Regions from separate parts of the Pseudomonas sp. WOUb67 genome, predicted to be linked through region 1. Evidence: riboswitches for the same ligand, from Rfam matches in the RefSeq annotation. Region 1 holds a riboswitch; the other holds the start of a gene.

Region 1 (15,093 bases):
AAATTGATGGTGTCAGACCTGCGCTGCCCTTTGTGGGGGCAACTGTCTTGCACATCACTCAGGCTGCCGCATCACCCTGTAGGAGCAGCCTTGTGCTGCGAAGAGGCCATTGCAGCCGCAGATAGTCTTAAGCCTTACCGGCCTCTTCGCAGCGCAAGGCTGCTCCTACAGGGCTTGTGTTTGCCTTGAAATCAACGCAGGTTACCTGGGACCGAGTCAACCGTCTGGGTCGTTATTGCTGACCGCGCTCGCGCCGAAGCTGTTGCTTCAACACCTTCAACGGCGGCGCATAGAAAAACCCGAACGACACACTCCCCGTGCGCCCCTTCACCGCGTGGTGCAACTGGTGCGCACGGTGCAAGCGCTTGAGGTAGCGGTTGACCGGCCGTGGCGCGCGCGGCCAATGCCGGTGGAAAAACCCGTCGTGGGCCACGACATACAACATGCCGTACCCCGCCACCCCGCCACCAATCCACTGCAACGGGGCATAACCACTCTTGCCCAAGGCGACCAGCGCTGTGGCGATCAGCCCCAGGGCCACCAGGTACAGGTCGTTGGTTTCGAGCATGCCCAGGTGTGGCTCATGGTGCGAGCGGTGCAGCCACCAGCCCCAGCCATGCATGATGTACTTGTGAGCCAGCGTGCCAACGCCCTCCATGGCCACCAGGGTGCCGAACAATACGGCGAGATTGAACAGCATGGAACGGTCCGGTGGATGGCAAAGGGAGGCGCAAGGGTACCGGCTGCCCAGGTTTTTTTCCATGCGGGCATGACGGGTTGCAGGCCACCCACGGATGAAGCCATTGTCATGTTTTTGCCCTTGACCTGCTCTGCCACGCGGCGTATGGTCCGCGACGCAATTTTGCCTTCCTCAACAGGAGACCTGCCTTGGACAGTAGCCCCAGTCGCTTGCGACAGGCCCACGTGGCGCGCTAGCCCGGCAGTGTCCTGCACTGTCTGGCCGCCCTGGCAAGACGGTGGTTTCCTGTAACCCCCGCTTCTCCTCTCCTCCTCGTGGTCCTGCGCATTTTTCTGGTTTTTCAACCGCGCCAACTGATGGCGTTCATGCGGGCGTGTGCCTGCGGAAGAGGTTTGCTATGGATTGGAAAGTATTTCTGCTGCGCGTCAGCATTGCCCTGCTACTCGGGGCACTGATCGGTGCCGAACGGCAATTGCGTCAACGCCTGACCGGGCTGCGCACCAATGCGCTGGTGAGTACCGGTGCCTGCCTGTTCGTGCTGATGACCCAGGCAGTGCCGGGCATGGCGCCTGCCGATGCGTCGCGCGTAGCCGCCTATGTGGTATCGGGCATCGGCTTTCTCGGTGGCGGTGTGATCATGCGCGACGGTTTCAACGTGCGTGGCCTGAACACCGCGGCCACCCTGTGGTGCACGGCTGCGGTCGGCGTGCTGTGCAGCCTGGGGCTGTTGCTGGAGGCCGCACTGGGTAGCCTGGTGGTGCTATGCGCCAATATCCTGCTGCGTGACATCGCCCAGCGCCTGGACCGTCAGGACGTGGTGCCGGCCAGCGAGGTGGAACAGCACTTCGAAGTGCGCATCGTCTGCCGCGCCGAGGACGAAATCCAGGTGCGCAGCCTGATGCTGCATAGCCTGGGCGATCCGCAGCTGCGCTTGCAGTCACTGCAGAGCGAAGACCTGGACACCCCTGCGCGCCTGGAAGTGCGCGCCGAACTGCTGGGCACCGCGCAGGCACCGGCGCAACTGGAGCGGCTGGTCAGCCGGGTAAGCCTGGAAAAAGGCGTAAGCTCGGTGCGCTGGCAATTACAGCCGCAGGTGTTGGCGGCGGACTAGAACGACAGGAGTGATTCATGCTTATCCGCCCTACCCTTGAACGCGATGTTCAATCCCTGCCGGAGGTCGAGCGTTCGGCAGCTCAGGCTTTTGTCGGCTGGCCGGCGCTGGCCTGGCTGGCCCAGGGTGATGTGATGGATTGCGCGGCACACAGGGCTTTCGTCGAGGCAGGTGGTAGCTGGGTGGCTGAGGAGCCTGCTCGGGGCATTGTCGGGTTTGCATGTGCCCGGCTTGTGGGCCAGGCACTGCACCTCCATGAGATATCGGTGTGCCAGGAGGCCCAAGGCCAAGGTGTCGGGCGCCGATTGCTGCAACAGGTGGTAAATGCTGCCCGCTGCGCCGGGGTGCGCGAGCTGACGTTGACCACCTTTGTCGATGTGCCCTGGAATGCGCCGTTTTATGCACGGTTCGGGTTCGAGGTGATCAATGAGGGGCTGCTGGGCGAGCGGCTCCAGGGCATTCTTGCCAGCGAGCACGCTCACGGCCTGAAAGGGCGTTGTGCAATGCGCCTCTGCGTTACGCGTTAGCCTTTGGGGCTGCTTCGCAGCCCATCGCGACACAAGGCCGCTCCCACAGATACTGCATAGGCCCGAAGCCTGCGCGGTCCCTGTGGGAGCGGGCATGCCCGCGAAGAACCCAGCGCGGTGGATGGCACCGGCTATGCCTGCACCACACTCCCCGCCACACAGTACCCATCCCGCCCCTGCTGTTTGGCCTGGTACAACGCACGGTCCGCCGCCGCAACCAGCGCCTCGGTGGCCACCCCCTCCCGCGCCGGGTCGCCCACCGCGATCCCCGCACTGAACGACACCCGCCCCAACGGGCTGCCGGCATGCTCCATTGCCTGTCGGCGCAACAGCAGTTGCAGCTCCTGTACCAGTCGCTCAGCCCCGCGGCCATCGGTATCGGGGAGCAACAGCGTGAACTCCTCACCGCCATAGCGCACAGCCAGGTCAGCAGGCCGTTTCAAGGCCTGTTTCAGCACCTCGGCAAAGCGCCGCAGGCACTGGTCGCCTGCGGGGTGACCGTAGCGGTCGTTATAGGCTTTGAAGTAATCCAGGTCGAGCATCACCAGCGCCAGCGGGTAGCCCTGCCGACGTGCCCGACGCAACTCTGATTCGAGTACCGCATCCAGCCGCCGACGGTTGCCCAGCCCAGTCAGGCTGTCGGTCAAGGCCAGTGCTTTGAGCGTCTGGTGCGCCTGGACCAGCGCCCGCTCGATGACGATACGCTCGCGCAACTGGCGCAGCACCACGCCGCCAAACGCCCCCAGCCCCAGCAGCAACAGCAGCATGACGGACATCGATTTGATCGCATCATGCAGCCAGGGCTCGACAATCGAATCGCGCGACAGGCCTGCCTCCGCTACCAGCGGGTAGCTGGACAACGCGCGGTAGCCATAGAGCCGCGGTGTGCCATCGATCACGGCGACCGCCTCGACTACACCTTCTGCGGCATACGGCAACTGGTTACGGAAGACCTCGCTGTTGGCCAGGCTGCGGCCAATCACCTGTTCCGCGAACGGGCGCCGTACCAGGATGGTGCCGTCACGCTTGGCCAGCACCAGTGCGCCGCGCTCGTCGATCTTGAAGTCGCCGTAGTAACGCACGAACCACTCCACTTTGATGGTGCCCAGCAGTACGCCGGCGAAGCTGCCATCGGCATACTCCAGGCGCCTGGATATGGGAATGATCAGGTCGCCGGTAGAGCGGCTGCGTACCACCGAACCGATATGCACACCCCGGTCGGTGTGGTTGCGATGGTAGGTAAAGTAGTCGCGGTCGGCGTTATTGGCGTTGGGCGGGATTGCCGCCTGATCAGTGACAATCCAGCTTCCGTCCGGGCCGTAGACGAACAGCCCGTGCAACTGCGGCATGATGCTTTTCTGTTGCGCCAGCAAGGCATGCAGGCGCGGCCGGTCGATGTGATCAAAACCGTCCCCTTCCAGGCGCTCGGCCAGGGTTGCGGTAATGGCGTCGACCTGGCGGATCGAATCCTCGGCATGCTCCGCCGTGGCCCGCACCAGGTTGCTGACCATGTTCTCGGCATTGGCGTAGACGTTTCGGTAATCTCGCCAAATGCGCCAGCCTTCCACCAGGACAAACGCCAGCATCACCACCACCATGAACGCCAGTACCAGGCGGAAAAGCGCGACGGCGCGGCCCTCGCCCGTTACCGCGATAAGCCCGTCGTCATCGTGTTTCCTGGCTGCGCACATTGAAGTCCCTGGCCATACCGCGTTTGCCGGCTTTCACTATAGATCAGTGCCGCACAGTCGAAAACGGCGGCAAAAAAGATTAAACCTTTGCCCCACCCTTACCCTCAACCGTACGCGACACTGAGGTCGCGCCACGGTTTAAGGAGTGGAGCATGAGCAATCTCTTCATAAAGCGCGTTGGTTTCTCCATGGTGTTGGGCCTTGCGTCGGTACATGCACTGGCGGCGAGTTCCGATGATTTCGTCGATGCGGCTACCGAAGCCGGCATTGCCGAAGTGGTCACCGGCAACCTGGCCAAGGAAAAAAGCCAGAATGCTGATATCAAGACATTCGCCCAGCAAATGGTCACTGATCACACCCAGGCCAACCAGAAACTCGGCGACATCGCCCGCAAGCTGGATATTTCCGTTCCGGATGAAGCAGCCATGACCGACAAGGTCAAGAAAATGATCCTGGAATGGCGTGATGAATCATTCGACAGGTCGTACCTCAACAACCAGGTCGACGCCCACGAAAAAGCGGTGGAACTGTTCAAGAAAGAGGCCGCATCGTCTGACAAGGCCGAGCTGAAAGCCTTCGCCAGCGAAACCCTGCCCAAACTCGAGCAGCACCTGGAGCATGCCAAGGCGCTTCAGGCCAAGCACGCCAAGTGAGGTTATAAATGAGCAACGATGCATTGAAGACCGAAGTTCTTACCCGCCTGCTGCATTCGCACCCTGAAGGCCTGGGCAAGGAGGTGCTGGACAACTACCGCGGCGAGAAGGCGGTGGCCGGCGTGCTGAAAACGCTGCAGGAAGCAGGTTTGATTCACGACGGCAGCGTGGTGGTGGGAAGTGACCACCAGATCAGCGTGCACTACCCGATAAAGCTGTCGGCGGCGGGTGTCGAAGCAGCGCGACAAGCCGAATCCTGAGTAATCGCCCTTTGTAGGAGCGGCCTTGTGTCGCGATCGGGCCGCAAAGCGGCCCCAACAATTCAGCCGCTAGAGCAGATGCCGTGGGGCCGCTTTGCGGCCCGGTCGCGACACAAGGCCGCTCCTACACTAACCGCGTTCACTTTCTGCAAATACAGCCAGTTGCGTCCGACACTGCGCCAGGGCCTCATCACGCTCCTTGAGCTGCTCCTCAAAACGCTGCAATTGCCGCGCTTGTTCGGCGCACAGGTCTCGTCTGTCCTCCAGACTCTGCGCCTGCACATCAAGCTGCCGGCGCATTTCCTCGCTGGCGCCCTGAACCTGGGCCAGAATCGTGCGCAGGCCCTGAATCTGCGCTTCGCGCTGCTCCAGCATCTCGTTCTGCGCCCGGCACTCGCTGGCGGCCTGGCGGTGTTCACCCAGCAAACGCTCGTTATCGCGGTGCAGGCGGGTCAGTTCATCCTGTTTGACGATCATGCCCTGCTGCAACTGGCGCACTTCCACCTGCATCTGCTGCAACTGCGCTTCGTGGCGGCGCTGCTCCTGCTCGCGCTGCTCACGGCTGGCATTGCGGTAGTGCTCCAGGGCATCGCGGGCATGGCGGTGCTTGTCTTCCAGCGACTTGACCTGTTCGTCCTTGTCAGCCAGGCGCACCTGCATCTCGCCCAGTGACTGGTTGAGGCTGGCACTGCGCAGCTGTTCGGCCTGCAGAGTGCTTTGTGTGGACAGCAGCTTTTCTGTCTCGGCGGCCAATGCCGCTGCATCGATCTTGTGTTGCTGGTGCGCTGCAGCCAGCGCCTGCTGGGCAATCTCCAGCTGCGCTTCAAGCGTTTCCCGCTGTTGAGTGAAGGTGCTTTCGGCCTGCTCGATCGTCAGGTCGGCCTCGTCCTGCAATTGGGTTGCCAGTTGCCCGACCAGGCGGCTCAGCACATCGCTCAGCGCGGCGCCGCCTTCGGAAGCCACCGGCTGCTGGCCGTTCAACTCCTTCAGGTAGCGGTGAATCGTGGTCTTGGAGCCGGTATTACCCAGCTCGATACGTATGGCATCGATGCTGGGGTTCTCGCCCCGGGCAATCAGCGCCTGACGCGCCTGCTGCACTACCACCTTGTTGATACCGCCCCGGGCCATGCTTGCTCCTACGATTTTGTACTGTGTTATGTAACATGTAATTACGTACTAATTATGGCGATATCCAATCACGCCTGCAAACACTTCCTCACATGGAATAATCACGGCTTATCGCATGTTATAGGGTGAAATTGCCCAGACAGAGGCGAGTAGCTGTACGACATAAAGCAAAACGCCCCGCCAGGCCCAAGGCCGACGGGGCGTTTCAAGTAGGAGCGTGACGTGAGGGTCAGAGCGCGCGCTTAACCTGCGCCGGCGTACGCTGCATCAGCACCTTGCCATTGCGTACCGACACCAGTGCATGCCCCTGGGTACGGACCATTTCGTAATCGTCAGGTGCCGACAACAGCAACAGGTTCGCCGGCCGCCCCACCTCGATGCCATAGCGCTCGCCCAGGTTCAGGGTGCGGGCGCTGTTATCGGTGATCAGGTCCAGGCAACGCTGCAGATCTTCGTAGCCGAGCATGTGGCAGATGTGCAGGCCGGCTTCAAGAATGCGCAGGATGTTGCCATTGCCCAGCGGGTACCACGGGTCGACGATGGAGTCCTGGCCAAAGCACACGTTCATCCCCGCACGGTCGATCTCTGCCACACGGGTCACGCCACGGCGTTTGGGGTAGTTGTCGAAGCGCCCTTGCAGGTGAATGCTCTCGGTCGGGCACGACACGAAGTTGATGCCCGACAGTTTGAGCAGGCGGAACAGCTTGTAGCAGTAGGCATTGTCATACGAGCCCATGGCCACGGTATGGCTGGCCGTCACCCGGGCACCCATGCCGCGCACCCGGGCTTCCTCGGCCAGCACTTCCAGGAAGCGTGATTGCGGGTCATCGGTCTCGTCGCAGTGCACGTCCACCAGGCAACCGGTACGTTCGGCCAGGTCCATCAGGAACTTCACCGACGATACGCCCTGGTCGCGGGTGTTCTCGAAATGCGGAATGCCGCCGACCACATCGGCGCCAATCGCCACTGCTTCGGTCATCAGCGCCCGGCCGTTGGCGTACGACTCGATGCCCTCCTGCGGGAAGGCGACAATCTGCAAGTCGACCAGCTCGCGTACTTCATCACGTACCTCGACCATGGCCTTGAGTGCGGTGAGTTTCGGGTCGGTCACATCGACGTGGGTGCGCACATGCTGGATGCCGTGGTCCACCAGCATGCCGATGGTCCTTTTCGCGCGGGTTTTGATGTCCTCGTGGGTAGTGATTTCCTTGCGCTCGGCCCAGCATTCGATGCCTTCGAACAAGGTGCCGCTCATGTTCCATCGGGGCTCGCCGGCCGTCAGTGTGGCGTCGAGGTGAATATGCGGCTCGACAAAGGGCGCCACCACCAGGTTTTGCCCTGCGTCCAGGTCAGGGGCAGCAACGGGCGCCACCCCCTCGGCCTGGGGCACGATGGCAGCAATGCGCTCGCCGTTCAGTTCGATGCGGAACAGGCCAGGCTTGCCGCGCAGGCGTGCGTTGAGGATGTTCATGCTGTTACTCCTTGCCGTGGGCTTCGCTCATGCGCCATACCAGCATGGCGACCGAAGCATTCATGCGAAAAAGCGGGTCATCGATGGACTGCCCGCTCAGTTGTTCGATGCGCTGGATGCGCTGATTGATGGTGTTGCGGTGCAGCCCCAGGCGCTGCGCAGCCTTGAGCCCGTTGCCGTTTTCCATCAGCAAGGCATCGAGGGTGTGCACCAGGGCATTGGCCTGCTTGCGCCCAGGGGCGATCAAGGGGCCGAGCGTACGGCTGACAAAATCGTCGATCAGCGAGCGATCAACGATGCCTTGCAGCAGGCGCAGCACGCCCAGTTCGCTGAAGTTGCAATAGCCGTTGGCCGGTCGCAGGTGCTGCGCTACGTCCAGGGCCTGACGTGCCTCGGTGAGGGCCTGGCGATAGTGCGCACAATCGTCGGCGAGGCTCGACAAGCCCATGTGCAAACTCAGCTCACCTGTCGCGGCCTGCAACTGCCGGTAAAGTGCTGCCAATGTTTCGGGCAAGTCGTGGGTATCGGCCAGCAATACCACGAACAGATCGCCCGGCAACTGCGCGGTAACGCTGCCTGGTCGTTGGCGGCACCAGGCTTCGAGCTGGTCTTCCAGGGCCTGGCGGGTAGCTTGCCAGGTACGCTCGCCGTGGGCCAGCCCGTGGCGCTCGAACAAGCCATCCACGCCCGCCAGGCGCAAAGCCAGCAAGCGCCGCGGCGCGTCCAGAGCCAGTTGCAAGTGCGTCGCCCGCTGCCGGGCTATCGCCAGGCTCGGGTAGTCGCCAGTGAGCAACTGGCCAAGGATGTCGTGGCGCGAGCGGCGTACCTGGCTCATCTGCACCAACGCCGTGCCAATCAGGTGGGTGACCACCACCATCTTCAGCGCATACGGCTGCTCGATCAGCGGCAGGCCAAGTTGCTCGGCTCGCGCGATGACAGGCGCCGGGACGCTCTGGATAAAGCTGCCGCCGGTGAGGATCACCATGCCGGCGATGCCCACGGCGTCGCCGTCTTCCACCAGGCTCAGCAGGTTGGCCTCGCCCCGTGGGTGGTTGATGCCGGTGACAAACACCAGCTCACCGCCCATTACCCATTCGGCGATGCCTTCGTTTTCCGCCACATATGGCCAGCGCACCCGCCGCTGAAGGTTGCGTGCCCCGGCCAGCACACGCATCTCGTGCAGGCCAGGCAAATGCAGGATCTCGTCCAGCGCCAGGCTCACGGCTCGACACCCGCCTGGCCCGGCGCCCGGCGGCGGGCGCCCAGTTCGAGCATGACGATGTAGCACAGGGCCGAGGCGCCGATACCCACCAGCGGAGCGACCCACGGCGAGGCGTACGCCAGTACCGCGCCCACCGCATAGGCAAATAGCCCAATGAGGTTGTAGCGTGGCAGGCTTGCAGCGCCCAGTGCCGGGTACTGGCCGCGGTGGCGATACCAGAAGTCAGCCATGATCACCCCGCCCACCGGTGGAATGATCGAGCCCAGCAGCACCAGGAACGGGATCAGCATTTCGTACATGCCACCAATCGCCAGCACAATGCCAACCCCGGCCGCCACCAGCGTTGCCGTGCGCCGGCGCTCACTGCGCAACAAATGGCAGGCGGCCGCCGACACGTTGTAGATGGTCGGCCCCTGGATGGTCCACAGGTTCAGGCACAGCATCACCACCGCCGCGAACGACAGGCCCTGCAGCATCATCACCTCGACAATATCGGCCTGCTGGTAAACCATCGCACACCAGGCACCGGCCACCACCATCAGGCCGTTGCCAAGCAGGAATGCCACCACGCTGGCGATCACCGCCACCCGGCCGCTACGCGACAGCCGTGTCCAGTTGGTAGCTTGGGTGGCTCCACTGGCGAAGGTGCCGAACACCATGGTCACCGCTGCCGAAAAGGTCATGGTTTCGTGCGGTACTACGGCGGCCAGGCCGGCAAAGCCACCGGCATCGCGGGTGGCGATGTACATCGACACCAACAGCAGCACGAACATCAATGGCACGGACACGCGCGACAGCACGTCCAGCCCCTTGAAGCCGATGATGGCAGTAATGCTGAAACCCAGCCCGAACAACACCATCAACGGTACGCCGAAACCTTCCGCCAAGCCCAGTAGCTTGACCAGCACGATGGCCACCGTGGCCGTACCCCAGGCGTACCAGCCCAGTTCAGCGAAACCCAGCAGGAAATCCGAAAGCCGGCTACCCGCCTCACCGAAACAGAAGCGCCCCATCAACACGGTATTCAGCCCGCTGCGCGACGCGATGAATGCCAACGCTGCGGCATACATCGCCAGCAGGCTGTTGCCGACGGTGGCCACCCACAACATGTCGACAAAATTGAAGGCCATGCCCAACTTGCCGCCGGCGAACATCGTGCCGGTGAAAAAGGTAAAGCTGAACAGGACCATCGCAATCGGCAGCAGGCCCTTGCGGGCAGACTTCGGGGCTTCGCTGAGGGGAAATTCGCTGGGTGAGCTCATTGCACGGGGCTCCGGGTGGTAGTTGGGAGCTGGAAGAGCAATATGCGGGCCGCTTTTTCGAGGGCCGAAACCCGGAATCAAATCGGGCAGGCAGCCCAGAAGGGAATGTGCACTGTGAACATTAAAGTCGCATTTCAGCGTTATGAAGGTGTGCTGAACGACTTATTTTGAGGCATTCATGCACCAAAGCGGGCTTGGGCTGGGTAGGATTCACCCAGCAAAGCTTGCGCGATTACCAAGGCTACCGCTCACCCTGTAGGAGCAGCCTTGTGCTGCGAAGAGGCCATTAAGGCTAAAGATGATCTTCGCCTGCAATGGCCTCTTCGCAGCACAAGGCTGCTCCTACAGGGCTGTGTTTTCCTTGAGATGCGGGTCAGGTGGGCGGCTTACACCCCGTCCAGGCCCATCTGCCAGAAATCCGCCTCCAGGCTGGACGCCTGGCCGAAAATCCCCACCAACTCGGCAAACCGCTGCTCGGTCATGCTCCGCGCTGCCAGTTCATCCAGGTGCTTGCGCGCTGCCGCCGCCACCCCCTGGTAGCCTTCACCGGCATACTCGCCAATCCACTCGCGGTACGGGTGGTTGCTCAAATCGCCAATCCGCTCGGCCAAGGTCCGGCCGATCTCGGCATAGCCAATCACGCAAGGCGCCAGCGCCACATGCAGCTCCAACAGGTCGCCGGCGGCGCCACAATCCAGCACGTAGCGGGTGTAGGCCACCGTGGCCTGGTGCTCTGGCGCGGCCTCGATGTCCGCCTGGGTCAGCCCCCAGCGCGCGCACAGGCGCACGTGCAGGTCGGTTTCATCCAGGATCGCTGCCAGCCCGGCCTGCGCCGCGCGGATATCTGCCGGTCGACGGCTCTTGTAGGCCGCCAGTGCCCAGGCACGGGCGAACTGGATGAGGAACAGGTAATCCTGTACCAGGTAAGTCCGGAACGCTTCCTCACTCAGCGTGCCCTCGCCCATCTGCCGCACGAAGTCATGGTCTACATAGCTGTGCCACTGTTGCGTGGCAGCGGCCTTGAGGCGCTCGAAGATATCCATGCTCATTTGCCCTCCGGGTAGACGGCATCGAAGAAGGCCAGCTCCAGCGCAACGGTGCGCTGGTAGAAGTCATTTGCCAGTGAGGCTTCCTGCGGGCCGACGCGGTCCAGTTCTGCCTGCAGGAAGGCGACGAAGCTCTGGAATGCCGGGTTGTCGTGCAGGGTGATCCACTCGGCATGGATGAAGTTGTCCGGCATCGGCTTGGGTGCCTTGAGTGCCCAGTCGAGGTAAAGCCCTTCGGCAACATTGAGCACTGCCAGCGCCGCTGCATAGGAGCGGGTCGCTGCCGCTTCACGCATGATCGCCTTGAACCCTGCGGTTGGCACTGTATCGGCGGGTGCGCTGCGTTGTGCGGGGCTCACATCCAGCGCCTCGAAGGCACGCAGGAAGTAAGTGTTCTCATCGCTGGAAATCATCCCGGCAAAGCGGCCGAAGCGCAGGCGCGCCTCGAACGTATCGGCAGTGGCGATGGCCGCGCCCAGCAAGGTCAGGAAACTGTCGAGAAAGCGATGGTCCTGCACCAGGTAGTCGACCATGATCGGGTCCGGCAGGCTGCCGTCGCACAATTGGGTCACGAAACGGTGGCCAACGGCCGCCGACCAGGTCGGCTCGCTCTGGCGGCGCAGGGACTGGCTGAAACGTTCGGTCATGTTGCTGTCCTTGATGAAGGTGACAGCGAGACCTTGGCAGTTGACATGGACGGGCCTCGCAGTGAGGCCGGCAAAAAGGCAGGTTACAAGCCCCATCCCTTCGCCGGCATGATCCGGATCAGGTTCGAAGGGTCACCGCGCTGCTGCTTGCAGCGGTTTCTCAGCCCTTTGCCGGGCTCCCCTTGGTGGCGAACAGGTATACCCCAGCGGGTCGGGGCTGTCACGCCCCAATCCACCCAATCGGTGGGCATTGGGTCACCCGCTTGTGGGGACTTATACCCATTCTTGACGCCCCGTTATTTAGCGCACATCAGGCGCCACAAGGATTTGTTTAACAAAGCATTACTGAAAAAATTGTTGGCACAGCCGTTGCTCGAGGCCTTTTACCGGGCAAAACGCCATTGATGGCTTGAAGCCATACAGCCGCGAGCGAGGCACAAGGCAATGAAAACACCTGCCGTGATCCACCCTACCAGGCACGCATTCCAGCTAACTTCGGTCACTGCGCTGATGGTCAGCCTCGGACTGATCACGGCCATGGCCTCCCCCCTGGACGACAACAGCCAGCCGTCGCCGACCGACCCCTCGGCCTATACTGACCAGCCGGCCGACCCGACCCCGGACTTGCTCAACCTCAACACGCTGCCAGAAGCCAACCAAGGCTCGCTGGAGCTGATCAATGGCGCGTACGGCGACCGCAATACGGTGCGTACCGACAACGTGCTGCCGCCCGCCTTGCAAACCTCGGACAGGTACCCCACCAACGGCAAACCCAGCCCGTTGTTCGGTGCGCAACCCTTCACCCAGCAACTGCTGCTGTTCGAAGAATTCGGGCCAGAAAAGCTTGACCCGAGCACCCCGCCGCCAGAACTGACCTTTCCCGTACCCACCTTGGGCGCGGCTCCTGCACAGGACCCCAATGTGGTGGCGCGCAGCGGGCCAAGTGGCACGGCCCTGGAAGCGTTCCTCAAGCAACCGGGCCTGTACCCGTTCCCGACCCAGTACGCCAACGTGCTGGACCGCAACCCCTGGAAAGCGCAGATCGAGATGTTCCTCAACCGCCAGCCTGTCGGTTCGCCTGCCGAAGGCCGGCCACCAGGAAAAGGCTGGTCGCACCAGCGCTGGAACGAGTTTTACCCGCAGGCGGCCTTCAAGACTGCGCAAGCCGGTGCGCGCATCAACCTTGGCCTGCGCGACCGCAAACAGCTGCACAACTATGCGGTCGGCGAGTTCGCACCCGGCGGCCTGTACTACCAGACCTCCGACATCCCGACCACGCTGGGCACCACTAAAGGCATCGATACCCGCTTCCACCCGAACATGCCCTTGCAGAACCACAAGTCGCTGTGGACATTCGACGGCACCTTCCCGGCCAAGCTGCTGATGGTGCGCTACGGCCAACCGATCCTGATGCGCCATTACAACGCCCTGCCGATCGACCCCTCGGCCAACGGCGGCTTTGGCCTGCATACCATCTCCACCCACGAGCACAACGGCCACTCCCCGGCCGAGAGCGATGGCTTTGCCAATGCCTACTTCTTCCCCGGCCAGTACTACGACTACCGTTGGCCGGTGCAACTGGCCGGGTACGACACCATCAACACCCGTGCCCAGGACCCGCGTGCGGCCTTCCCCTGCGCACCGGGTGAAACCCTGTTCGTCAACGACGGCACGCCGGGCCTTAAAACCTGCCAGAACGGCAGCATCAAGATCCGCGGTGACTGGCGTGAAACCATGAGCACCCACTGGTTCCACGACCACATGATGGATTTCACGGCGCAGAACGTCTACAAGGGCAACGCCGTGATGATGAACTACTACAGCGCCCTGGACCGCGGTAACGAGGCCCTGCAGGACGGCGTCAACTTGCGCTTCCCCAGCGGTTCGGGCATGCCGTGGGGTAACCGTGACTATGACGTCAACCTGATGGTTGCCGACAAGGCCTGGGATGCCAATGGCCAGCTGTGGTTCAACCCGTTCAACACCGACGGCTTCCTCGGTGACCAGATCCTGGTCAACTGGCAGTACCAGCCCAGGCTCAAGGTGCGTGCACGCAGCTACCGCTTCCGCATCCTCAACGGATCGGTATCGCGCTACTTCAAGTTTGCCGTGGTGCGGGAAATTGCCGGCACCAGCGGCGAGTTCAAAGGCCCGTCCGGCTCCAACCTGTCGTATGCCCGGGTGCCGTTCCACATGATCGCCAACGACGGCAACATCATGGAACACGCCGTGCCATTCGACGGCACCCTGGACCTCAACGGCGACGGCAACCTGCAGGACAACAACGGCATCCTGCCGCTGCAAGGCATTGCCGAGCGTTACGACATCATCATCAACTTCGCCAAGAACGGCATCAAGGCGGGCGACAAGCTGTACTTCGTCAACCTGGAGGAGCACCGCACCGGCAAAGGCCCGGAAGGTGCCATTTCGCTGGCCGACGTGTTGTCGGAAAAATACAAGGCGGTGATCAAGCAGACCAGCAAAGGCCCGCAATGGGACAAAGGCGACCCCGCGGTCGGCAAGTTCCTGCAACTGCTGGTGCAGCCCTATACCGGCCAGGACGTGAGCATGGACCCGGTGGCCTATGAGCCCGCCAAGCCAGGCAAGGCCGCTGGGCTGAAAATGCTGCCGCTGACGGTTGACCGCAACTCGACTGCCGACCTGGCCAAGATCAAGGATGCCCGCCACCGCGAGTTCATCTTTGGCCGCTCCGACGGTACCGACACCACCCCCTGGACCATCAAGACCGATGGCGGCTTTGGCTACAGCATGGACCCACGACGCATCAGCGCAGCGCCGCAACTGGCCAACCAGTCCACCGACGGCGGTTTCAGCGGCGACGGCACCCTGGAAGTGTGGAAGATCAAGAACGGCGGCAATGGCTGGAGCCACCCGGTGCACGTGCACTTCGAGGAAGGCGTGATTCTTAGCCGCGACGGCAAGGCCCCGCCAGAATGGGAAAAATGGGCCCGTAAAGACGTGTACCGCATCGGGCCGGATGCCGACTCGTCGGAAGAAGTGGAAATGGCCATCCGCTTCCGCGAGTTCGCCGGTACCTACATGGAGCACTGCCACAACACCCAGCATGAGGACTCGTCGATGCTGCTGCGCTGGGACATTGAGCACCCAGGGCAGTTCCAGGTGATGCCGACCCCGCTGCCAGGATGGGATGGCGTGCAATACATGGCGTCGGTGGGCCTGCCGACCTTCCGCACCAAAGGCCATGACGACAACGACGACCCGGCCAACAAACCACCGGTCGCGGCCAATGACAGTGCAGCCACTACCGCTGGCAAGCCTATCACCCTGAACGTGCTGGCCAACGATAGCGACCCGGACGGCAACGTACCGCTGACCGTGACCGGCCTCAGCCAG
Region 2 (15,093 bases), 2.8 Mb from region 1:
GCAAACGGCGCAGTCAGCTCACGGAACGCTTCATAAGAGGCAACACTGGCGTCCTGGGACAGGTCGCCGGTACACAACAGCACGTCGACAAGCGGTTGCTCCCGCCGCACCTGGGCCACCACATGGCGCAGGCTGTCACGAGTATTCAGGCCCAGCATGCTGCCGGCCGGGTCGGCGAAAAGATGGGCGTCGGTCAGTTGCACAACATGTACAGGGCGTGTCTGAACTGGCTGCATGTCAACGAACGCTTGCCAGTTCGTGGCCACAGGCCAGGCAGTGGCTCAGCCATTCACCGAGGAACAGGTTGAGCTGGGCCTTTTCGTCCGGCTGATGCCCGGCCTCGTTCGGATACGGGTAGATGCTGCGCAGGCGCCGGGTGTGTTCGGCGCTGACCACTTCGGCCATGCGTGCATCATGGTACACCTGCACCTCCAGGTGCGGCACCGGCAGCCACGGCAGGCTGTGCTCCTGGCGCACATGCAGGGTGGTGGTGTACGGGCAGGCCAACACCACGTCCAGCACCAGCACGCCGAGCATCTGGTCGCCCTGGGTCATGCCGATGCGGCGCGAGCTCTGGGTGGTGCGCATGTCGGGCAACAGGCGCATCAGCCGGGCGTAGTTGGCCTCGCAGGCAGCCTGCAGCCCGACCAGGTCGACTCGATAGCGCTCGCGCAGCAAGTTCACTTCCACATACCTCGTACTTCGTCACGGTTCAGCGCCAGCCATTGCAAGCCGATGATAGTCGCCGCGTTGCAGATGCGCCCGTCGCGCACCGCCTGCAGGGCATCCTCGAACGACCACACGCGCACACGGATGTCTTCGCCCTCTTCTTCCAGGCCATGCAAGCCCCCGGCGCCCTCGCTGCTGCAACGGCCGAGGAACAGGTGAACGTATTCGTCACTGCCGCCCGGCGACGGGAAGTAGCGGGTCATCGGCCACAGGGCGCTGAACGCAAGGCCAGCTTCTTCCTCGGCTTCGCGGTGGGCGACTTCCTCGGGTTGCTCATCCTTGTCGATCAGCCCGGCCACCATCTCGATCAGCCAAGGGTTGGCAACCTTGTCCAGTGCGCCGACGCGGAACTGCTCGATCAGCACCACTTCATCGCGCAACGGGTCGTAAGGCAGCACACACACCGCATCATGGCGCACAAACAGTTCGCGGCTGATCTCGCGGCCCATGCCACCAGCAAACAGCTCGTGGCGCAGGTGCACCTTGTCGAGCTTGTAGAAGCCCTGGAAGCAGTTGGCCCGCTTGACGATCTCGACCGCCTTGGGCACCGAATTCAACGTGTCTGACATGGAAATCCTCGTTACCTCAATTACCGCATCGCGCCATCCTACTCTGCACGCTTTCGCGTTTCACCCCTTTCCGGCAACCGTTCGCACACTCGGGACAGCGCGTCTTCACTCTGTTAGCTTAGTGGCGAACTGAAGGCCGCGCAGACGGTCAAAGGCCGACTTTTCCCTGTTCTGCAAGGATCATCATGACACTTGTCAAACTGACTTCCGTGGCCGTGCTGGCACTCGCTCTGGGCGCCTGCCAGAGCCTGTTCACGCCCAACTACCGGACCCCGCTCGAGGTCAAGCGCGACGCCTGGGAGCATGTCAAACCCGGCTGCAGCGAGAGCGACTGCCCGCTGGTGAACATCGACATGGTCCACTTCCCGGCCCTGCCCGCGCTCGACGGCATCGTCGAAAAACGCCTGCTGCAACTGACCGAAGACAATCAGCATGGCACCGCGCCAAGCACCTTGCAGGCCTACGAACAGCAATACCTGGCCAGTGCCGACAAACGTAACAGCAGTTACCTGCAAGCCAAGGTACGCGAGCAGCATGACGGGCTGGTGATCATCGAGTTGTCCAGCTACCTGGACAGCGGTGGCGCCCACGGCATGCCTGGGCGCGGCTTCATCAACTATTCGCGCAAGCTGGACAAGGTGCTGACCCTGCAGGACATGCTGGTGCCAGGCCAGGAGGACACCTTCTGGAAAACCGTGGAGGAGTCGCACCGCGCCTGGCTGATGAGCGTGGGCATGGACAAGGACGCCGAGTTCGTCAAAACCTGGCCGTTCAAGAAGTCGCCGCACATCGCCCTGACGTACGGCGCAGTCGTGGTCAAGTACGAGGTCTATGCCATCGCGCCCTATTCCATGGGCCACGTGGAACTGAAGATCCCCTACCCGCGCCTGAATGGCGTCCTCAAGCCTGAACTGTTTCCCGGCCGCGGCTAAGGCTCAGTAAACCATGCAGCACACCTGCCAGCAGCAACGCTGGCAGGGTAGCCCCCAGCTCCGGTGCCTGCGCGGCGATCAGGTGATAGACCGCCACCCCTGTAAACCAGGCCACCAGCGCCTGCCAGTGCAAGCCGCCGACCTGTGCCGGCAAGCGGCGGCGACGAACCACGTAGTGGTCCATCAGCACCACGCCAAACAGCGGCGCGAACACCGAACCGATCAGCAGCAGGAAGTTCTCGTACTGGGCCAGCGGCGCCAGCAGGGCGATCAGGGTGCACAACACGCCGATGGCCAGCGCCAGGTGCTCGACTTTCACAGGCAACAGCACGCCAGTGGAAACCGCTGCCGAGTGGATGTCGGCAAAGGCCTTTTCCGACTCGTCCAGCAAAATCAACAGCAACGGAATACCCATGCCGGCGCCGGCCAGGGCCAGCAGCAGGGCATTGACTTCACCACTGGCAGCGAAGGCCAGGGTGTAGGCCACGCCCAGGCTCATCAGCCAGGTGTTGCCGATGAAATAGCCAATGACCGTGCCGCCGAATACATGCTTGCCATTGCGGGCGAAGCGCGAGTAGTCGGCGATCAGTGGCAGCCAGGACAGCGGCATGGCGATGACGATGTCGAAGCCCACGGCCAGCGACATCGAACCGTCCCCGGCGCGGCCCCACAGTGCAGCCAGGTCGGCCTTGGCGAACAGGTTCCAGGTCAGCCACAGGCAAGCGCCCAGCAACACCCAGATACCCCAGGCGCGCAGCACCTTGCGCACGAAGGCCAGCGGCCCGCTGACGGCCAGCAGGGTGGCCAGGGCGCCGAAACACAGGGTCCAGAGCATCGGGCTGTTCCAGGCACTGTCCTCGCCGAACGCTCGCGCACCCAGCAGGCTGGCGGCATCGCGCATGACGATGATCTCGAACGCGCCCCAACCGACCAACTGCAGCAGGTTGAGCACAGCCGGCAAGCGCGCGCCATGGCCGCCCAGGCTGAGTTTCAGGGTGCCCATGGCGGACAGGCCGGTGTCGCTGCCGATGACACCGGCGGCGCCCAGCAACAGCACACCCACGCCGGTGCCCAGGGCAATGGCCAGCACCGCGCCGGCAAGGCCCAGGCCTGGGGCGAGCATGGCGCCGACTTGCAGCACCATCAGGCCGATGCCGAGGGAGAACCACAGCGAGAACAGGTCGCGGGCGCCGAAGATGCGCTGGTGGGTGGGGACCGGGTGGTCGGGGGAGAATTGGCTGGGGGTGGTCATTGTTATGATCGCCGAAAGGTTTGAGATTTGCGCTGAATCGGCCGGCCCTTTCGCGGGTAAACCCGCTCCCACAGGGACCGCACAATGCTGAAGGCAGTGGGGAACCTGTGGGAGCGGGTTTACCCGCGAAAGGGCCAGCCGGATCAATGCAGGTGTAAGGTCAGTTACACTTTCTGGTACAGCTGGCTGCCTTCCTGGCGGAACCGCTCGGCCTGCTCGCGCATGCCTTGCTCGACCGCTACGTCCACGGTCTCGATCCTGGCGGCGTATTCACGCACTTCCTGGGTGATCTTCATCGAGCAGAACTTCGGCCCGCACATCGAGCAGAAGTGCGCGACCTTGGCCGATTCCTTCGGCAGGGTCTCGTCGTGGAAGGCACGGGCGGTGTCCGGGTCCAGGCCGAGGTTGAACTGGTCTTCCCAGCGGAACTCGAAACGCGCCTTGGACAGGGCGTTGTCGCGAATCTGCGCGCCCGGGTGGCCCTTGGCAAGGTCGGCCGCGTGCGCGGCGATCTTGTAGGTGATGATGCCGGTTTTCACGTCGTCCTTGTTCGGCAGGCCCAGGTGCTCCTTGGGCGTGACGTAGCAGAGCATGGCGCAACCGAACCAGCCGATCATCGCCGCACCAATGCCCGAGGTGATGTGGTCGTAACCCGGCGCAATGTCGGTGGTCAGCGGGCCGAGGGTGTAGAACGGCGCCTCGTCGCAGCACTCCAGCTGCTTGTCCATGTTCTCCTTGATCAACTGCATCGGCACGTGACCCGGGCCTTCGATCATGCACTGCACGTCGTGCTTCCAGGCGATCTTGGTCAGCTCGCCAAGGGTTTCCAGCTCGCCGAACTGCGCGGCGTCGTTGGCATCGGCAATCGAGCCAGGGCGCAGGCCGTCACCCAGCGAGAAGCTGACGTCGTAGGCCTTCATGATTTCGCAGATCTCGTCGAAGTGCGTGTACAGGAAGTTTTCCTTGTGGTGCGCCAGGCACCACTTGGCCATGATCGAGCCACCGCGGCTGACGATACCGGTGACGCGCTTGGCAGTCAGCGGCACATAGCGCAGCAGCACACCGGCGTGGATGGTGAAATAGTCCACGCCCTGCTCGGCCTGTTCGATCAGGGTGTCGCGGAACAGCTCCCAGGTCAGGTCTTCGGCCACGCCGTTGACCTTTTCCAGGGCCTGGTAGATCGGCACGGTACCGATCGGCACCGGCGAGTTGCGGATGATCCACTCGCGGGTTTCGTGAATGTGCTTGCCGGTGGACAGGTCCATGACCGTGTCCGAACCCCAGCGGATGCCCCAGGTCAGCTTGGCCACTTCTTCCTCGATCGAGGAACCCAGCGCGCTGTTGCCGATGTTGCCGTTGATCTTCACCAGGAAGTTGCGGCCGATGATCATCGGCTCCACTTCCGGGTGGTTGATGTTGGCGGGAATGATCGCGCGGCCACGGGCGATTTCCTGGCGGACGAATTCAGGGGTGATTTCTTTCGGGATGTTGGCACCGAAGCTGTGGCCGGCGTGCTGCTCATCAAGCAGGCCAGCGGCGCGGGCCTCTTGCAGCTTCATGTTTTCGCGGATGGCAACGTATTCCATCTCGGCGGTGATGATGCCCTGGCGGGCATAGTGCATCTGCGAGACGTTGGCGCCAGCCTTGGCACGGCGCGGGTTGCGCACGTGGGCAAAACGCAGCTTGGCCAGTTCGGCGTCGTTCAGGCGCTGCTGGCCGAAGTCGGAGCTGAGCCCGCCCAGGCGCTCGGTGTCACCGCGGGCGTCGATCCAGGCCGAACGCACGTCGGCCAGGCCCTTGCGCACATCGATGATCACGTTGGGGTCGGTGTACGGGCCGGACGTGTCGTAGACCAGTACCGGCGCGTTGGTTTCGCCGCCAAAATCGGTCGGGGTATCGTCCAGGCTGATTTCACGCATGGGCACGCGGATGTCCGGGCGCGAGCCTTCGACATAGATCTTGCGCGAGCGCGGGAACGGTTGCACGGACTGCTGATCGACTTGTGCCGATTCGCTGAGGTTGATCGCTTTTTCTTGTTTGGTCATCACAGGCTCTCCAGACGGCTTCCTAGCAGTGGAATGTCGGGGAGAACCTGAAAAGCGCGGACGCACCCATGGACGGGTGCAGTGCCGGATATGGGGGTGCCTGAAGCTGCATGCAGCTGCGACATTCCCGGACCTGGCACAAGAGGCTCCCCGGGAAGGCGAGCAATCTTGTTCCCTACGCAGGCGCTAACCTGATCAGGTTCAACGGGATCCGCACCTCTGCGATCTCAGCCTTTGCTTCAAGGCACCCCGACAAGAACATGCGCAGTCTAGACTGGAGTGGTCGGCAAAGCCAAGCGGGTAAATGCGCGGTTGATGAAAGGCACACCGGGCGATTGTTGCCAGGGGCGCATCGCACTACACTGGCCCATCGCTCGATACTCAACAGTTCAGTAATTAAATTTCGTACAAGGATTGCCTCTATGCTGCGCAAACTCTCACTGGCGATAGCCGTGTCTTGTGCGTCCAACGGAGTGGTCTGGGCAGCGGACATGCCCACTACAGTCAAAACCGACCTCGTGAGCGTCTACCAGGAAGCAGTAGACAACAACGCCGACCTGGCTGCGGCACGCGCCGATTATGGCGCCCGCCGCGAAGTGGTGCCGCAGGCCCGCGCCGGGTTGCTGCCAAACCTGTCAGCCGATGCCGAGATGCTGAACACCCGCACCAAGCTGGATGAGCCATCCATTACCTCCAACCGCAGCGGCAACTCATGGAGCGCGACCCTGGCCCAGCCGATCTTCCGCGCTGATCGCTGGTTCCAGCTGCAGGCAGCTGAGGCAGTCAACGAGCAGGCCGCGCTGGAGCTGTCGGCCACTGAACAGAACCTGATCCTGCAAACCGCACAAAACTACTTTGCCGTGCTGCGCGCGCAAGACAACCTGGCCGCCACCAAGGCCGAGGAAGCCGCGTTCAAGCGCCAGCTGGACCAGTCCAACGAACGGTTCGATGTGGGCCTGTCGGACAAGACCGATGTGCTGCAATCCCAGGCCAGCTACGACACTGCCCGGGCCAACCGGATCATCGCCGAGCGCCAGGTGCAGGATGCCTTTGAAGCGCTGGTCACCTTGACAAATCGTGAATACACCTCGATTCAAGGCGTGGTGCATACCCTACCGGTGCAGGTACCGACGCCAAACGACGCCAAGGCCTGGGTCGAAACCGCCGGGCGCCAGAACCTCAACCTGCTGGCCACCAACTATGCGGTTTCCGCCGCCGAAGAAACCCTGCGCCAGCGCAAGGCCGGCCATGCGCCGACCCTGGATGCAGTGGCCAAGTACCAGAAGGGTGACAACGACAACCTCGGCTTTACCAACCCTTCGCAACTGGGCGTGCGCTACAGCGGCGACGTCGAACAGACCAGCGTTGGCCTGCAACTGAACATCCCGATCTACAGCGGTGGCCTGACCAGCTCGCAGGTCCGCGAGGCCTATCAGCGGCTGAGCCAGAGCGAGCAGCAACGTGAAAGCCTGCGCCGCCAGGTGGTGGAAAACACCCGTAACCTGCACCGCGCGGTGAACACCGACGTGGAACAGGTGCAAGCACGCAAGCAGTCGATCATCTCCAACCAGAGTGCGCTGGAAGCCACCGAAATCGGCTACCAGGTGGGTACCCGCAACATCGTCGACGTGCTCGATGCCCAGCGCCAGCTGTACACCTCGGTGAGGGATTACAACAACAGCCGCTATGACTACATCCTCGACAACCTGAGCCTGAAGCAGGCGGCCGGCACCCTGAGCCCGCAAGACCTGCAGGACCTCAAGCGTTACCTGAAACCGGACTACAACCCGGACAAGGACTTCCTGCCGCCAGACCTGGCTGCGGCAGCGGCCAAGAACTTCGAGCGCCGCCCGTGAGACAAGGGTGATTCTTTTACCAGCTGGGTTATCTTTTCTGGCCTCATCGCCGGCAAGCCAGCTCCCACAAGTTCTCCACTGGCTTTAAGCCTTGTGCAGTACCTGTGGGAGCTGGCTTGCCGGCGATGAGGCCAGGAAATCCAGTGCAAAAATCAGCGAATGAGCGCGCCCAGTCCATCGAGCAAGCGCTGCAACGCGCCTTGATTGGCCCGCATCACCGCCCTGCCCGCCTCGCCCATGCGCTGCGCATCCTGCGGCAACTCGACCAGCCGCCGCACTTCCCCGGCCAGCCCGTCGGCATCGTCCACCAGCTGCAGCGCCCCTGCCTCACGCAACATCGCGCTGATTTCAAGGAAATTGAACACATGCGGCCCCATGAGCACCGGCAAAGCCAGCGCTGCCGGCTCCAACGGGTTGTGGCCACCGGTCGGCACCAGGCTGCCACCGACGAAGGCAATGTCGGCCAGGGCATACAGGAACAGCAGCTCACCCATGGTATCGCCCAGCAACACGCGGGTTTGCGCCTCGACCGGCGTACCGGCAGAACGGCGCACAGTGGTGAATTGCTCGCTGCACAGCGCATGCACAGCGTTGAAGCGCTCGGGATGGCGCGGCACCAGGATCAGCAAGGCATCGCCATGCACCTGCAACAACTGCCGGTGCGCCTGCAGAATCAGTGCATCCTCACCGTCATGGGTACTGGCGGCAATCCACACCGGGCGCTGCTGTGCCCCCCACTGCTCACGCAACGCCCTGGCACGCGGCAGCAGTTGCTCATCAATCTTCAGGTCGAACTTGATCGAACCGGTAACCTTTACACACTCCAGCCGCGCGCCCAGGTCACGGAAGCGTTGCGCCTCGGTTTCGGTCTGCACGGCGATCAGGTTCATTTCCGCCAGCATCGGCCGAGTCAGCTTGGCAAAGCGCCCGTAGCCGCGTGCCGAACGCTCGGACAATCGCGCGTTGGCCAGCGCCACCGGAATGCCGCGTTTGGCGCACTGGTGGATGTGGTTGGGCCATAGCTCGGTTTCCATGATGATGCCCAGCTTTGGCTGCACATGGTCAAGAAATCGCCCGGCCGTCCACGGCAGGTCGTAGGGCAGGTAGCAATGCTGCACACGCGGTTCGTCGGCGAACATGGCGCGAATACGCTCGGAACCGGTCGGCGTCATGCAGGTAAGCGTGATCGGCAATTCAGGGTAGGCCTTGAGCAAGGCACGCACCATGGGCGCCGCTGCAATGCTCTCGCCCACCGACACTGCGTGCACCCAGATACCGCCCCGGCGCATGGCCGGCAGTTTGAAGGCAAAACGCTCGCCGATGCGTTGCCCATAGGCAGGCGACTTGCGCGCGCGCAGGTACAGGCGCAGCGCAACCAGCGGCAGGCCCAGGTGAAACAGCAAGGTATAGAGTGTTCTGTTCATGGCGCCGGAGTTTACCCGATCGCGCGCAGGTGCACCGCAAAGCGCTCGGCCAGCCACTGCGCGGCCGGCCCCAGCGGCGCATCACGGCGCCAGGCCAGTTCCGCCACCAGCGCCGGTGGCCGCCATTCGCTATCAAGCTCGACCATGTGCGCCTGGTAGGTCGGGTACTGCACCACGTGCCGCGGCAACCAGGCCCAGCCCAGGCCGCGCATCAGCAGTTCAGCCATGGCGTAGAAGCTGTCGGCACGCCATACCTGCGGGCTGATCGCTTCCCCACCGGGGTAACCGCTTTGCTGTGGGGTGATGAGCAATTGACGGTGGCGCGCCAGTTGCTGGCGGGTGACCCGGCCTTCGCCCGCCAGCGGGTGGCCGACCGCGCAGACCGTGACCATCTCCACACTGCCCAGCGCCCGCCGCTCCAGCGATGCCGGGATGCTTTCGTGGTGGAAGAACAGGCCCAGGTCGGCACGCCGCTCCACCAGCTTGCGCGCCACGTCGCCCTGGGCACCGCTGGCCAGTTGCACCTCCAGGAACGGGTAGCGGCTGGCCAGTTCGTCGAGGCTGTCGATCACCGGCTGGTAAGGCATGGCTTCGTCCTGGGCAACCCGCAGCAAGGCTTCCTGCCCGCGCATCAGGGCCAGGGCACGGCCATCCAGGTGTTCGCACTGGCGCAACAGCTCGCGGGCATCTTCCAGCAACGCGCTGCCATTTTCGGTCAGCTTCGGTTGCCGCCCGCTGCTGCGCTCGAACAACGTGACACCCAGGTCTGCTTCCAGCAGGGCGATGGCATTGCTGATGGCCGATTGGGCCTTGCGTTGTTCGCGGGCAACAGCAGAAAACGAGCGTAATTCGGCGACGCGCAGAAAAATTCGCAGCTGCTCCAGGTTCCATTGCTCAGCCATCAACCTATCCCCATATCTGATAGGTAATGACTTTACCGCATCTGGGCAAGGTCTAGAATGCCCGACCAGTCACCAGAGGATCCCGCCATGAATGCCTATACCTATCTCGCCATCGCCATCTGCGCCGAAGTCATCGCCACTGCTTCCATGAAAGCGGTGAAAGGCCTGAGCACGCCGTTGCCACTGCTGTTGATGGTGGTCGGCTACGGCATTGCGTTCTGGATGCTGACCCTGGTGGTGCGCAGCATTCCAGTGGGGATCGCCTATGCCATCTGGTCGGGGCTGGGGATTGTGCTGATCAGTGTGGCGGCGCTGGTGATCTACGGGCAGAAGCTGGATGTGCCGGCGATGCTCGGCATGGCCATGATCGTCGGTGGGGTGGTGGTGATCCAGCTGTTTTCCAAGACAGCCGGGCATTGAATTTCCGGGGCCGCTTTGCGGCCCATTCGCGGCACAAGGCCGCTCCTACAGGGACCGCGTATGTCGGGGATTGCGCGATCATTGTAGGAGCGGCCTTGTGCCGCGAATGGGCTGCAAAGCAGCCCCCTCGAGCCCGACCCTGTATACTTGCCAGCTGTCCCAGTCTTCGAGGTACCGCCATGCCATCTGCCATTTCCACTGACGTGCTGATCGTCGGCGCCGGGGTCGCAGGCCTCTGGCTCAATGCCCGCCTGCGCCGCCAGGGCTACTCGACAGTGCTGGTGGAACGCGCCAGCCTTGGCGGTGAGCAGACGATCAAGTCGCAGGGCATCATCCACGGTGGCACCAAGTACGCCCTGCACGGTGCCCTGACCGGCGCCTCGGAAGCCATCGCCGATATGCCGCGCCGCTGGCGCGAGGCCCTGGCTGGCGACGGCGAACTCGACCTCGGGCGTACCCGCCTGCTCTCCGATGCCCACTACCTGTGGTCACCCGGCACCCTGGCCGGCAACCTCACCAGTTTCTTCGCCAGCAAGGCCGTGCGCGGCCGGGTCGACCAGGTCAAGGGCGACCAGTTGCCGCCCGCGCTGCAGGACCGAGCCTTCAAGGGTAAGGTCTATCGCTTGGCAGAACTGGTAATCGATGTCCCGAGCCTGCTGGCCAACCTGGCCGCGCTGGCCGGCGACTCCTTGCTGGCAGGTGAGCGAATCGAACCCTTGCGTGAGGGTGATGCCTTGGTCGGCCTGCGTGTGGATGGCCGCGACATCCGTGCCCAGCGCATCGTGCTTAGCGCCGGTGCCGGCACCGAGGACCTGCTGCTTGCCCTGGGCCTGGACCAGCCAGCCATGCAAACCCGCCCGCTGCACATGGTCATGGCCAAGGGCCCGAACCTCAAACCGTTGTACGCCCACTGCCTCGGTGGCGGGCCCAAGCCACGGGTTACGGTGACCACCCACCCCGCCGCCGATGGCCAGTGGGTGTGGTACCTGGGCGGCGACCTGGCCGAAGCCGATGGCGTAGCGCGCGAACCTGCAGCGCAGATTGCTGCAGCACAAAAGGAAATCGCCAACCTGCTGCCGTGGGTTGACCAGAGCCTGGTGCGCTGGGCCACCCTGCGCGTCGACCGCGCCGAACCTGCGCAATCGGGCCTGGTACGCCCGGACAACGCCTTCCTTGCCGACCAGCAGCGCCTGCTGGTCGGCTGGCCGACCAAGCTGGCGCTGGCGCCGGACTTCAGCGACCGGGTCATCGCCCACCTGGAGCGCGACGGCATCCGCCCGCAGGCACAAGCCGACCTGGCCGACCTGCCACGCCCACCGCTGGGCGTTCCAGCCTGGGAGCAACTGCTGCCATGAGCCTGCCCACCCTGCACGACTTCCACCGCCCGCTGGGCAGCACCGGTTTCCAGGTTTCGCCACTGGGCCTGGGCACGGTCAAGCTGGGCCGCGACCAAGGTGTGAAGTACCCCACCGGTTTCACCATCCCCGGCGATGACGAAGCCCGCATGTTGCTGGCCCAGGCCCGCGAGCTGGGCATCAACCTGATCGACACCGCCCCCGCTTATGGCCGCAGTGAAGAACGCCTGGGCCCGCTGCTGCGCGGCCAACGCGATGAGTGGGTGATCGTCAGCAAGGTCGGCGAAGAATTCGACAACGGCCTGTCGCACTTCGACTTCAGCGCCGCCCACACCCGCCGGTCTGTGGAACGCAGCCTGCGCCGCCTGGAAACAGACCGCATCGAACTGGTGCTGGTGCATTCCGACGGCAACGACCTGGCGATCCTCGAACAGCAGGAGGTGTACCAGACCCTGGCGGCGCTCAAGCAAGAGGGCAAGATCCTCGGCTTCGGCCTGTCCGGCAAGACCGTGGCCGGTGGCCTGAAAGCACTGGAACAGGGCGACTGCGCCATGGTTACCTACAACCTCAACGAGCAGGCAGAACGCCCGGTGCTGGACTACGCTGCCGAACACGGCAAGGCCATCCTGGTAAAGAAGGCGCTGGCCAGTGGGCATGTCTGCCTGGCCCCGGGCGTTGACCCGGTGCAGGCAAGCTTCGAGCTGCTGTTCGCCCATCCGGGTGTCAGCAGTGCTATCGTCGGCACCATCAATCCGCTGCACCTGGCCCACAACGTGGCCACCGTCGCCCGCATCCTGGGCCAGCACTGAGTTGCCCCTGGCCCAACAAGGGCCGGGAGAATGACCCGACGCAAGGAGGAGCCTCGTGGCGCGAACGCTGATCCGCAAGAACCCGAGCAACTTCAAGACACTGCCACTGCATGTCGAAGCCACACCCGAAGGCCTGGCGTACCAGAGCATCGGCATGCCGCTGAACTTTGCCCAGACCCAACAGCGGCGCAAGGCCATCCAACTGCCCGACACGCAGCGCTTCGTGGTCGAACTGGCCAACCTGGGTGTGTCGGTGCGCCTTACCCTGCATTGGCAAAACCGTGACTACTGGGTGTTGGTGCGTCAGCGTCGGCAAGACCGGGGCGACGTGGTGCTGAAACTGATTTCTGGCTATGTACCCGCGCAGGAGCTGAACCTGCCGTTGCACACGGCCGTTCAGGAAGTGGCCGAGGAATGCCTGCTGGAAACCCCGGAAGGCTGGCTGGGCGGGCGCTTCAACGATACCTGGCTGCCTGTCCCGTACGCCGCTGCCCTGCACTACCGCGAAACACCGCCCTTCCTGCTGGCCCCGGAGTCCGGCGCCGCCCGGCCCGTGCACTGCGGCAACCTGATGCTGCTGGAGCGGCCAAGGGCCTATGTGCACTTGCCCACTGCTTCGCTGCAACTGATCTACGACATGCGCCTGCAGGTGCCCCGTGAAGCCAAGAAACTCAGCCTGTTCCACGTCGATGAGCGGCTGGAGGGCGGCCAACTGGTAGCGCGGCTCAACCGCAAACGGCCAGACCTGTACCTGATGCCGTTGAAGGACGGCCACCCGCTTGCGGAGCTGTATACGCTGAAGAAGGACGAGCTGGTGCCGGCGAGCACACGCGGGCTGTACCTGGCCGAAAGTTTTGCCCGGCAGGAAGGCTGGGTAGTGACGGACGAGCGGGTACGCTGGAAGGACTGGGTGAAGCAGCAGGGGTTGGTGGAGAGCAAGCCGGCGCGGGCGTCGCACCTGCAGCGCTTTGGCGACAAGGCGCGGGCACTGCTGGAGCGGGCGCGTACTAGCCTGAACAAGTGATATTGGGGCTGCTTTGCAGCCCGTTCGCGGCACAAGGCCGCTCCTACAGGGACCGCGTTAACCATGGCTTACGCGACCCCTGTAGGAGCGGCCTTGTGCCGCAAAGCGGCCCCAGCGGTATCAGTTCTTGCGAATCTTCTCGACAATCGCCGTGGTCGAGCTGTTCTCGACCAGGCCCAGCACCTTCACGGTGCCGCCGTACGCCTTGACGATATCGGCACCCACCACCTGGTCGATGCCATAGTCGCCACCTTTGACCAACACATCCGGCTTGACCTGGCTCAGCAGGTTTTCCGGCGTGCCTTCAGGGAAGCTGATTACCCAGTCCACCGCGCCCAAGCCGGCCAGTACAGCCATGCGCCGGTCGACGCTGTTGATCGGCCGACCCGGCCCTTTCAGGCGGCTGACCGAGGCGTCGTCATTGACCGCGACGATCAGGCGATCACCCTGGGCCCGCGCCTGTTCCAGGTAGGTGACATGCCCGGCATGCAGGATGTCGAAGCAGCCATTGGTGAAGACGATCTTCTCGTTGTGCGCCCGCGCGTCATCGATGGCCAGCAGCAGTTGCTCCAGGCCCAGCACGCCGCGCTCGGAACCTTCCTCACGCTGGATCGCCCGGCGCAATTCCGGGGCACTGATCGCAGCCGTACCCAGCTTGCCGACCACGATGCCGGCCGCCAGGTTGGCCAAGGCCACCGCGTGGGGCAGGTCCTCGCCAGCCGCAATGGCCGCCGCGAGGGTGGAAATGACGGTATCACCGGCACCGGTCACATCGAACACTTCACGCGCCCGCGCCGGCAGGTGCAGCGCCGGCTGGCCAACGCGCAGCAGGGTCATGCCGTGCTCGCCACGGGTGACCAGCACGGCGCCCAGGTCCAGGTCCTGCAGCAGCTGCAAGCCTTTGGCGACCAGTTCGGCCTCATCGGCGCAACGGCCGACGATGACCTCGAACTCGCTGAGGTTCGGGGTGATCAGGCTGGCGCCGCGGTAGATGGAAAAATCCTTGCCCTTGGGGTCGGCCAGCACCGGAATGCCCTTGGCCCGCGCCGCCTGGATCAGGCTTTGGTGATTCTTCAGTGCGCCCTTGCCATAGTCGGACAAGACCAGCACCTTGACGCCTTCGAGCAGGCTGTCGACTTCGGCACCCAGCGACAGCGGGTCGGTGGCGAACGGCTCTTCGAAATCGATACGCAGCAGCTGCTGGTGACGGCTCATGACCCGCAGCTTGACGATGGTCGGCTGGTGCGCGATGCGCTGGAACACCGAGCGCACGCCCGCAGCCTGAAGGCTGTTGGCGAGGCTGTCGGCGGCCTCGTCCTGGCCGGTAACGCCGATCAGCGACGCCGGTGCGCCCAGGGCGGCGATGTTCAAGGCAACGTTGGCCGCGCCGCCGGGGCGATCCTCGATCTGATCGACCTTGACCACCGGCACTGGCGCTTCAGGCGAGATACGCGAAGTACCGCCATGCCAGTAGCGGTCGAGCATGACATCGCCGACCACCAGAACCGGGGCTTGATCGAAACGCGGCATGGACAACTTCATGGGCAACCCATATGGAAATAATGAACAGGGGCAGGATATTAGCACAGGGTAGACGACGGCTTTATGGCCAGATCGCCCCCGGAAAATTCCCGTGACAATCGGGGCCGTTACGGCCCCGATCAGGGAGGACTCAGGTGATATCGGCCTTGACCGGCTCATCCAGGCCCATGGCATGCAGGCGGGCATAATGGCCATTAGCCGCGAGCAGCTCGGCATGGGTGCCACGCTCGACCA

What was found. A riboswitch is a leader RNA that binds a small molecule or an ion and turns the genes downstream of it on or off. The one in region 1 is predicted to bind thiamine pyrophosphate.
Region 2: linked by a shared signal. The riboswitch ahead of thiC (phosphomethylpyrimidine synthase ThiC) and the one ahead of ABOC32_RS18070 (TenA family protein) in region 1 are both predicted to bind thiamine pyrophosphate.

Annotation. Positions count from the first base shown of each region.
Region 1 is NZ_CP170112.1:3,995,235-4,010,327, forward strand. Features, by position in the region: gene ABOC32_RS18010 (bile acid:sodium symporter family protein) at 1-7, shown strand, start outside; gene ABOC32_RS18015 (beta-carotene hydroxylase) at 233-700, opposite strand; gene ABOC32_RS18020 (MgtC/SapB family protein) at 1,098-1,811, shown strand; gene ABOC32_RS18025 (GNAT family N-acetyltransferase) at 1,829-2,338, shown strand; gene ABOC32_RS18030 (sensor domain-containing diguanylate cyclase) at 2,470-4,029, opposite strand; gene ABOC32_RS18035 (DUF4142 domain-containing protein) at 4,182-4,682, shown strand; gene ABOC32_RS18040 (hypothetical protein) at 4,691-4,942, shown strand; gene ABOC32_RS18045 (DNA-binding protein) at 5,072-6,070, opposite strand; gene codA (cytosine deaminase) at 6,300-7,541, opposite strand; gene ABOC32_RS18055 (PucR family transcriptional regulator) at 7,546-8,763, opposite strand; gene codB (cytosine permease) at 8,760-10,025, opposite strand; gene tenA (thiaminase II) at 10,412-11,074, opposite strand; gene ABOC32_RS18070 (TenA family protein) at 11,071-11,718, opposite strand; TPP riboswitch at 11,797-11,911, opposite strand; gene ABOC32_RS18075 (Ig-like domain-containing protein) at 12,163-15,093, shown strand, end outside.
Region 2 is NZ_CP170112.1:1,235,754-1,250,846, reverse strand. Features, by position in the region: gene cpdA (3',5'-cyclic-AMP phosphodiesterase) at 1-236, opposite strand, end outside; gene ABOC32_RS05535 (DUF1249 domain-containing protein) at 238-690, opposite strand; gene ABOC32_RS05530 (NUDIX domain-containing protein) at 681-1,298, opposite strand; gene ABOC32_RS05525 (RsiV family protein) at 1,484-2,230, shown strand; gene cytX (putative hydroxymethylpyrimidine transporter CytX) at 2,199-3,482, opposite strand; gene thiC (phosphomethylpyrimidine synthase ThiC) at 3,647-5,527, opposite strand; TPP riboswitch at 5,683-5,789, opposite strand; gene ABOC32_RS05510 (TolC family outer membrane protein) at 5,950-7,383, shown strand; gene waaA (lipid IV(A) 3-deoxy-D-manno-octulosonic acid transferase) at 7,536-8,807, opposite strand; gene ABOC32_RS05500 (LysR family transcriptional regulator) at 8,819-9,709, opposite strand; gene ABOC32_RS05495 (DMT family transporter) at 9,797-10,129, shown strand; gene ABOC32_RS05490 (NAD(P)/FAD-dependent oxidoreductase) at 10,309-11,484, shown strand; gene ABOC32_RS05485 (aldo/keto reductase) at 11,481-12,293, shown strand; gene ABOC32_RS05480 (metal ABC transporter ATPase) at 12,349-13,317, shown strand; gene hldE (bifunctional D-glycero-beta-D-manno-heptose-7-phosphate kinase/D-glycero-beta-D-manno-heptose 1-phosphate adenylyltransferase HldE) at 13,438-14,859, opposite strand; gene msbA (lipid A export permease/ATP-binding protein MsbA) at 14,990-15,093, opposite strand, start outside.